Regions from separate parts of the Priestia sp. FSL W8-0524 genome, predicted to be linked through region 1. Evidence: riboswitches for the same ligand, from Rfam matches in the RefSeq annotation. Region 1 holds a riboswitch; each other region holds the start of a gene.

Region 1 (2,200 bases):
ACAACGGTAGTCAGCATGCCTATTTCATGATTTAACATGTCTTTTAAATTGGTCATTACCACTTCTTCACGGTCACGATAAGCGCTTTTCACAAGACCAACAGGCGTATCGGGGGAACGGTATTTTAATAAAATCCTTTGCGCTTCCACAATTTGTCTTGTGCGTCTTCCGCTTTTCGGATTATAAAAAGCTACTACAAAATCTGCTTGTGCAGCTGCTTCGATTCGTTTTTCGATTAACTCCCAAGGCGTAAGGTGGTCACTTAAACTAATCGTACAGGCATCATGCATCACGGGCGCCCCAAGGAGAGATGCGCATGAATTAATAGCCGAAATGCCAGGAATCACTTCCAGCTCTACGCCCGTTTCTTTTTTCCATCCTTTTTCAATCAACACTTCATACACAAGGCCGGCCATTCCGTATACTCCTGCATCTCCGCTTGAAATGACCGCCACGGTTTTTCCCGCTTCAGCTTGCTTTACGGCTTCTTGTGCACGGCTTACTTCTTCGGTCATTCCTGTACTAATAATTTGCTGATTCGTTAATAGTCCTTGAATTAATTCCACATAGGTTTTATAACCAATGATCATATCACTTTCTTGAATGGCTTCTCTTGCTCGCTGTGTAATATGTTCAAAGCTTCCTGGGCCGAATCCAATAACTAACAGTTTACCTTTCATGCTAGCTCCTCCTTTATGCGTTACTTTTTACTTTGTCAATTCCTTCTATGGAGTCACTCTTTTCCGGAGAAACAAAACCGTTTTGATCATATTCATAAATAAGTGATTCCTTTATACTGCAGCCTCCTGCTAAATGTTCTTCAACAATTCGATGAGCTACGTTTTCAGTGACCTGCTTGTACCAATCTCCTGAAGGGTACACGATAGCTACAGGAGCATCTTTGCATCTTCCGTTACAGCGCGTACGGGTTGTGTGAACCGCTTCATCTAGATTCAGTTCAGTCACTTTATTTCGAATAGCTTGCGTGGCTTCTTCTCCACCTTTTCTCATACAGCTGCTTCCATTACAAATCAATACGTGATGTTTTGTTCCATTTAAGTTCCACGTCGTCACACTTATTCGCTCCTTTACTAAAAAAACGCCTCTATCAATGATAGAGGCGCAGAAAAATTCAAACTAAGTTTTTGCACTTCCACCTATATCCCGTAGGGTAAGCTTCGCATTAAAAAAAGGCTGGTTTCCTGACTTCGATTCATCACTTGATTGCGCCTTCCCGAATACAGTGGCATATGCAATCAGCTCCTCTTCACAGTGGCGGGTACCGCGCTGGCTTCACACCAGACTTCCCATTTAACGCAATGTGAGCATTGCGCACCTTTTTTGCACGATATGTAGTTTTGTGCTACGAGAAAAACCCGCTTCGCTAATATGCGAGCAGGTAAAACGTCAGAATAAAAGTGTACACGAATGCCACTTTAAGCCAACGTTTCCCTTCCCGCTCCCCGGAGAAATAGAAACTTCACAATAAAGACAGGTCTCCTGACTTGTGTATCATTCTACTTGAGAACCTTCCCGTGATTTTTCCACAGTGGTTATACTCGTTCGTCCACACTTACAGTTGCGGGGGCAGTACTGGTCTTTCACCAGTTTCCCTATTAAGCCTTCTTGGCATCTTTACTGTTGCTGTTTGATATATATGAACCTTTTAAACTATCAGAATAATAGAAGTAACTACCATATCATAGCGTACATTTTTTTTTATTTCAACTCTATTCTTTTCGTAAGATACAAGAAGCTATAAAAAAAACAAGAGCATAAAGTCAGCTCTTGTTTTTTCATTATATAGCTACTAATGTTAAATGAGGATCATTATAATACACGACTTCTGAAAGAACTTTACAGCCATTTGTTTTTGCAAAAGCTTCTCTCGCCTGCGTTTCAGTTTCAAATTCAAACATTTTCATTTCTTTTCCAGCATATACCGTCAGTACCCACATGAAAAGATTCGCCTCCGATTATTGTAGTGATCGCTATATCCACATTATGACGAAACCATATCCTTTTGAAAACCCATTCTACAAAACTTGTCACAAGAAACTTTTAAAAATTTAAAAACATTTTAACTTCTGTAAATGAACAAAATGTACAAAAGGTTTAAGCCGTATTATACCTCTTTAAAAAAGGTGCTTTTTTTACCAACTGTTGCTTCACCAGTAAAAATATATATAGTATTTATTAA
Region 2 (2,200 bases), 2.4 Mb from region 1:
TAAAATTAAATTGTGTACAATTAAATTACAGAAACGATAAATAAAAAATTTTAATAAAATTACTAAAAAAGAGGAGAGATTTATACATGAAAGCTTTATATGAAACGACAGTCGTTAACACAGGTGGAAGAACAGGAGAAGTTCATTCTTTAGATAATATCTTTAATTTAGACGTTGCAACACCTCCAGCGCTTGGTGGAGAAGCAACAACAGCAACAAACCCAGAGCAGCTATTTGCAGCTGGATACAGTGCTTGTTTCAACAGCGCGTTAGAATTTATGTTGAAAAAACATAACGTAGAAATTAAAAGCAGTGAAGTAAAAGCTACGGTTCAGCTGCTTCCAGATAAAGCTGATCAAGGAGTAAAAATTGCTGTAGCGCTTGAAGCTCATATCGAAGGCTTAGATTTAGAAACAGCGAAAAAATATGTAGACCTAGCTCACTCATACTGCCCGTATTCAAAAGCAATCAGCGGTAACGTAGACGTAACGGTAGAAGTAATTTAATTGCTTTAAAAATCCCTGCTAAGCATGTAAAGCTTAGCAGGGATTTTTTATTTGAATTTTCTCTATTCATTTGTAAGCGGTACTAGTATAATGAGGAAGAAAATGAATCATTCGCACAGTTTAGGTGCTCTTACATAGCGTAAGAGGTAACAGGGAATCGAGTGCAAATCTCGAGCGGTCCAGCCACTGTAAGCAGGGAGTTTTCTATCTTATCGTCACTCAAAACGGGGAAGGCGGTAGAAAATGATGATCTCAAGCCAGGAGACCTACCTATTCTGTACACTTGACTCTTCTAGGAAAGAGGCGGTGTATCAAGGTACGCAGTGAGCAATTACTGTTTATTTTCATATGCCGACACATCCTCAATTTCTATAGAATTGAGGCTTTTTTACGTTTTATTTTAAAAAAAGGAGTGTAGGAAATGGAAGGTTTATCAGTTTTTTTACTTGTCTTTTTATTAGGAATCAGGCACGGATTAGATGCAGATCACTTAGCTTTTATTGATGGCCAGACCCGATATAATTGGCGAATGGGCAGCCGTTTTGCCCCGTGGGTCGGAACGCTGTTTTCACTCGGTCATGGAGGAATGGTGGCCGTCACGGCCGGGGTGCTGGGCGTAGTGATGAAGAATTTTACGTTTCCAGCATATTTCGATCATTTTGCATCTTGGGTATCTATCATCTCTCTCTTTCTGATTGGGACATTAAACACATATCATTTGCTTCGAACTAAAAACAAAGAAGAAGAGTTTCAGGTGAGCGGGTTAAAAGGGAAGTTTATTCCGAAAATCGCAAAAGGAACAACGAATCCTTTTTTAATTATTCTTGTAGGAGCGCTGTTTGCCCTAGCGGCTGAAACGGTCAGTCAAACGGCCGTGTGGTCTCTAGCTGTAGGGAACGCAGGCAAATATACGCCGCTTTTATTAGGACTAGTATTTATGTTTGGTATGATGCTGACAGATACAATCGATTCACTGATTGTACATAAAATGGTGAATGAATCGAGTAAGTTTGGGCAATCTGCTTCCCGCTTGATGGGCTGGGTTATTGTTATCCTCGCATACGGGGTGTCCTTCTACTTAGCATTCACTTTCTTTAATCCATGGGCCGAAGTAAACTTTGAAATGGTTGGCGTTATTTTGTTTGTTTTTTTAGTGTCTATGTTTGTTTTTGTAAGTGTGAAGTCAAAAGGGAAAAATATCAAAATAAATGTCAATTAATAAAATGAAAGCTTTAATCTGTTGAAGATTGAAGCTTTTTTGTATAAATTTGTTGAAGTTTATGGCTATTTTCGGTCGGTTATGAATAAGTTAAAGTATTATCTGTATTTTAAGGATGGAAAATTGTCTGAAAACCATTATAATTAAGGATAATTTAAGGTCGTTATGTGAAACGTAGAACATACTCATACGTACGATAAATAAAAGCAGTGAATGCACAAGCAGCAGGGGTTGTTTGGAGGAGGAATTGATTTGAGTCAGGTAATGGTAGAACAAAGCGTATTTAGTTATTTAAAAGAACATGAACACGAGATGCTCGAAGATTTAGTTGGATTTGTGAAAAAAGAATCACCGTCCTACAGTAAAGAGTTAGTGGATCAGTGTGGAATGTATTTAACGCAGCTGTTTCAGAAGCGTTTAGGCGTAGGGTATGAAATCATAGAAGAAAAAGAAGTAGGAAACCACTTGAAATTTA
Region 3 (2,200 bases), 2.1 Mb from region 1:
CTTTGTAATAATAATTTTTCCGTCTTCCGTAATTTCCTCTGTTACGACCGTTGTACTTTGGTTTTGCGTGATTTCTGTACATAAGTTACTGCAGTAAATCATGCCCGCGTGTCGGTTTTGATTAGCTCGGTTAACCGTATCACGATAGAACATATAAGGAGTTCCGGTTTCAAGCTGCGAAAGCATAATGCGCTTGAAGATCTCAATAGCAGGCACTGTTTCTCTTGAAAGCTGTTCATTGTTTACACACTCAGCGTAACGAGTGCGGAACGAACCGCTGCCTTCTTCTTCATCATAAAAATCTTCTAACGAGTAGCCCATCAGCGTACGAACTTCGTGAGGATCGAATAAGTGCCAGTCTTCACGTGCTTCTACTTTTTCCATAAACAAATCTGGCAAACATACGCCAGTGAATAAATCATGCGTGCGCTGGCGTTCATCACCATTGTTCAAACGCGCGTCTAAGAATGAAAAAATGTCTTTATGCCAAACGTCTAAATATACGGCAATAGCTCCTTGTCGTTGACCTAGCTGATCGACACTTACAGCCGTATTATTTAGCTGTTTCATCCATGGAATTGTTCCTGATGATACGCCTTTAAAACCTTTTATATCACTTCCTCGGCTTCTAATATGACCGAGGTAGACACCAATTCCGCCTCCATTTTTACTAAGCGTGGCCAAATCTGTATTGCTATCATAAATACCGCGTAAGCTGTCATCAATCGTATCAATAAAGCAGCTAGATAGCTGTCCGTAGCTCTTTCCTGCGTTTGAGAGTGTTGGTGTGGCAACCGTCATATATAGACTAGAAAGCGCCCAGTACGCTTCTTTTACTAATGCTGTTCGATTTTCTTTCTTTTCTTGAGACATCAGCGTCATAGCAATGATAAGAAAACGTTCTTGCGGTAATTCGTATACACGCTTATCATGTGATGTCGCTAAATAGCGATCTGCTAATGTCAGCAATCCAATGTATGTAAATAAACGATCGCGTTCAGGAATAATGACTGAAGCAATTTCATTAATTTCTTCTTCTGTATATGTTTTTAATAGCTGTTTATTATAAATGCCGATTTTTGTTAGTTCTTGAATAAGCTGATAAAACGAACCGTACTTCTCTTTTTTATCATAACCTCGGTTGTCCGCTGCTTTTCGATATAGTTCGTTTAAGTAGACGTCTGCCGCCACGTACGTCCAATCTGGTTCTTCCATTGAAATACGCTCTAGAGCTGCCAAAATTAGTACGTTTGCAACCTTTTCGTCCGTCATATTTTCCTTTACTGTAACAGTTTGAATAACCTTTTCCTCATACAAAGAAAAATCAAGCTGCGTAAATTCTTTTTTTAAACGTTCAATATATGCAGTTAATTCATGTAGAATTGTAGGCTTTAATGTATTCACCATAAATATGGCTCCTCTCTTCACTTCAAAATAAAAAATCGCTCACCGTACCTCGGTGAGCGAATAGAACGAAGATAGAAGAAGACACTAAGTCTTTTCTCAATCCTCGCTCTACCCTCTCACCTCCCGAAGAAGATAAAACGACATAAAAAAGGCAGGTCTCCTGACTTATGCTTCTTTTTACTTTAAGGCCTTCCCATGATGTTTACTCACAGTGGATCTCCTTATTTCATCAGCATTCACAGTTGCGGGGACAGCTTTGGATTTTCACCAAATTCCCTTTTAAGTCTTTTTATCAGACACCTTTTTCACTGGAAAACACAAAATATAGTATTTTATTATTGTTTAACAAACAACATATTGTGTTATGTTATAAACACATTATATAGGACAACTTAGAAAACTATCAACCTATTTTCAAAAATAATTTTGTTTTTTACGATAAAATCCTTCGACTTTTTTCATCAAACTACTCCATCATAACATGTTTTGACACGCTTGATGGAACAATGTGCTCTTTTTAAAAAATTTGTCCTATTTTTCTACTAAACATTGCCAACATCAATAAAAAAACCGTTTTTCATAAAAAACGGTTTTTAATTATTTGTATTCTTTTTCAAATGCTGTGATTGTTTTGATAAACTTTTTATCAATATCGTATCCGATCCCCGGTTTTTCCTTCACCTTTATTACTCCGGCTTCTACCTCTACTTCGGGCTTAATAATATCTTTTTCCCAATAGCGAGACGACGCAGAAATGTCACCTGGTATCGTGAAAGAAGGCAGTGTGGCAAGG
Region 4 (2,200 bases), 840 kb from region 1:
CTAGCAGGTGATTGGAGAACAAGACGAAGACTCCTGCGGGAAAAGCGGAACAGGTGAGACCCCACAGGAGTGTATGCGACGAGGAGGCTCAGCGACCGCCCGCGCAAAGCGAAGTCTTGTACGGAAATCAACTGCGGTGTCACAAGCGATTCAGCTTATGTATCCCATTTGCCTTTAGATTGGATTCACTTCGTTGTGTCTCACCCTCTTTTAGAAAACCGTATGAAACCTTGTAGCAGAAGGCCGAGTCAAGCGTTATAATAGATAATGAATGATGATATATTCTCTATATTTGTCATATATTTGTATTACATATGTAATTGAAGAAAAACATTTACTTGATATACTGTTTAATGACTTAACTTTATCTTAACATTCACAGTGAAATGCCTGTTTATAGAGGCTTGGAACATACACAGCAAATGGAGGAGCTATCATGGCAAACGAAAAGATGCAAGAAGGACTTAATCGTTTTATTAAGGAAGATTTGAATGACCTTTTAGGTAGACTGTTCCCCCTAATGGACCGAGAATGTGCGGAAGAAAAGAGAATGCTTATCGAAACGGCTGTAGAGTACATCTATTCTTCAGGGTATCATCAAGGAGCAAAAGACTTGATCGAAACACATCGAAAAGATGATTACAAATTATTAAGGCAAAAATTAGCGTCAGCACCTCCTGAAAACTAATTTTGTTGAAATTTCTTTTGACAACATAAATGTAAGGTGTTAAGATGACTCTACATTCAAAATATTATAAACAATTAAAACTCTTATTGAGAGAGGCGGAGGGACTGGCCCTGTGAAGCCCGGCAACCATTTAACAATCTTGTTAAAAAGGTGCTACATCCTGCAAAGCGTACAGCTTTGAAAAATAAGAGAGGATTTCATAGATACTATGCCTCTCTATTCATAATAGAGAGGCTTTTTATTTTATGTAAAGGTGTTTTGAATGAACAATTTCATAGAAATGCATCAGGTGCTGTGTAACGAATGTACGCAGCTTAAAAGGGAAGACCGGTGAAAAGCCGGCGCGGTCCCGCCACTGTAATGGGGAGCAACTTATTAACCACTGTTTCATGTTGAAATGGGAAGGGATAGGAAGCGATGAACCTAAGTCAGGAGACCTGCCTGTTGTATGCACTTAAGCTCTACGGGATATAGAGAGGAGTGAGGAATACGTGTTGAGAAAAACAGGCTATCTCAACTTTAGTTAAGTATGCGTATCATCTCTCTTTTCATTTCGAAAAGGGAGATTTTTTAGTTTAGCGATAAAAAAATATACAGGGAGTGGAAAAAATGAGCAGTGTAAAAAGTTCAAATGTAGGTTATCCAAGAATTGGTGAAAAACGAGAATGGAAAAAAGCGCTTGAGCAGTTTTGGGCAGGAAAGCTAGAGAAAGATATCTTTCTTCAGGAAATTGAAGCTCTTCGTCTAGGACATCTGAAAAAACAGCGTGACGCAGGAATTGAATTAATTCCAGTCGGCGATTTTAGCTTATACGATCACGTGTTAGATACAGCCGCTATGTTTGGTTTGGTGCCAAAGCGCTTTGAATATAACGGAGGCCCGGTATCGCTTGAAACGTATTTTGACATCGCGCGAGGAACAAAAGGTGCGGTAGCTTCTACGATGACAAAATGGTTTAACACAAATTATCACTACATCGTACCCGAGCTTGAGGAATGTACGCCGGCACTTGTAGAAAATCGCCCGCTTCAATTTTACAAAGAAGCAAAACAAAAGCTGAATATCAAAGGCAAACCCGTTATTTTAGGTCCAGTAACATTTGTGAAGCTGTCAAAAGGATATAAAAAAAGTGAGTTTAAAAAAGTAGTTGAACAATTTGTTCCTCTTTATGCAACAATCTTAGCGGAGCTGCAGGCAGAAGGCGTGGAGTGGGTACAAATGGATGAGCCGGTTTTAGCTACAACGCTATCAAAAGAAGACCTGGCGCTCTATAAAGAAGTCTATGAAGCTTTGAAAAAAGCGGCACCGAATGTAAAAGTCATTTTGCAGACGTATTTTGACAGCGTAGATTACTATAAAGAAGTAGTTGCTCTTCCTGTTCACGGAATTGGATTGGATTTTGTACATGACCGAGGCGAAAATCTCACGGCACTTAATAAATATGGGTTTCCAACTGATAAAGTGCTGGCAGCAGGAGTGATTGACGGACGAAACATTTGGCGTGAAAACTTG

The links. A riboswitch is a leader RNA that binds a small molecule or an ion and turns the genes downstream of it on or off. The one in region 1 is predicted to bind cobalamin.
Region 2: it holds a riboswitch for cobalamin, as region 1 does, so the genes downstream of both, NST66_RS00160 (HoxN/HupN/NixA family nickel/cobalt transporter) here and NST66_RS12145 ((2Fe-2S) ferredoxin domain-containing protein) in region 1, are expected to answer to the same signal.
Region 3: it holds a riboswitch for cobalamin, as region 1 does, so the genes downstream of both, NST66_RS23700 (ribonucleoside-diphosphate reductase subunit alpha) here and NST66_RS12145 ((2Fe-2S) ferredoxin domain-containing protein) in region 1, are expected to answer to the same signal.
Region 4: it holds a riboswitch for cobalamin, as region 1 does, so the genes downstream of both, metE (5-methyltetrahydropteroyltriglutamate--homocysteine S-methyltransferase) here and NST66_RS12145 ((2Fe-2S) ferredoxin domain-containing protein) in region 1, are expected to answer to the same signal.

What each region holds. Positions count from the first base shown of each region.
Region 1 is NZ_JBBOUG010000001.1:2,390,682-2,392,881, forward strand. Features, by position in the region: gene cobJ (precorrin-3B C(17)-methyltransferase) at 1-680, opposite strand, end outside; gene NST66_RS12145 ((2Fe-2S) ferredoxin domain-containing protein) at 694-1,074, opposite strand; cobalamin riboswitch at 1,176-1,355, opposite strand; cobalamin riboswitch at 1,474-1,652, opposite strand; gene NST66_RS12150 (hypothetical protein) at 1,800-1,958, opposite strand.
Region 2 is NZ_JBBOUG010000001.1:31,630-33,829, forward strand. Features, by position in the region: gene NST66_RS00155 (organic hydroperoxide resistance protein) at 87-506, shown strand; cobalamin riboswitch at 612-794, shown strand; gene NST66_RS00160 (HoxN/HupN/NixA family nickel/cobalt transporter) at 928-1,725, shown strand; gene NST66_RS00165 (M20 family metallopeptidase) at 1,957-2,200, shown strand, end outside.
Region 3 is NZ_JBBOUG010000001.1:4,539,089-4,541,288, forward strand. Features, by position in the region: gene NST66_RS23700 (ribonucleoside-diphosphate reductase subunit alpha) at 1-1,407, opposite strand, end outside; cobalamin riboswitch at 1,541-1,726, opposite strand; gene menC (o-succinylbenzoate synthase) at 2,005-2,200, opposite strand, start outside.
Region 4 is NZ_JBBOUG010000001.1:3,232,191-3,234,390, reverse strand. Features, by position in the region: gene NST66_RS16910 (hypothetical protein) at 8-178, shown strand; gene NST66_RS16905 (hypothetical protein) at 437-688, shown strand; SAM riboswitch class I at 769-879, shown strand; cobalamin riboswitch at 959-1,147, shown strand; gene metE (5-methyltetrahydropteroyltriglutamate--homocysteine S-methyltransferase) at 1,298-2,200, shown strand, end outside.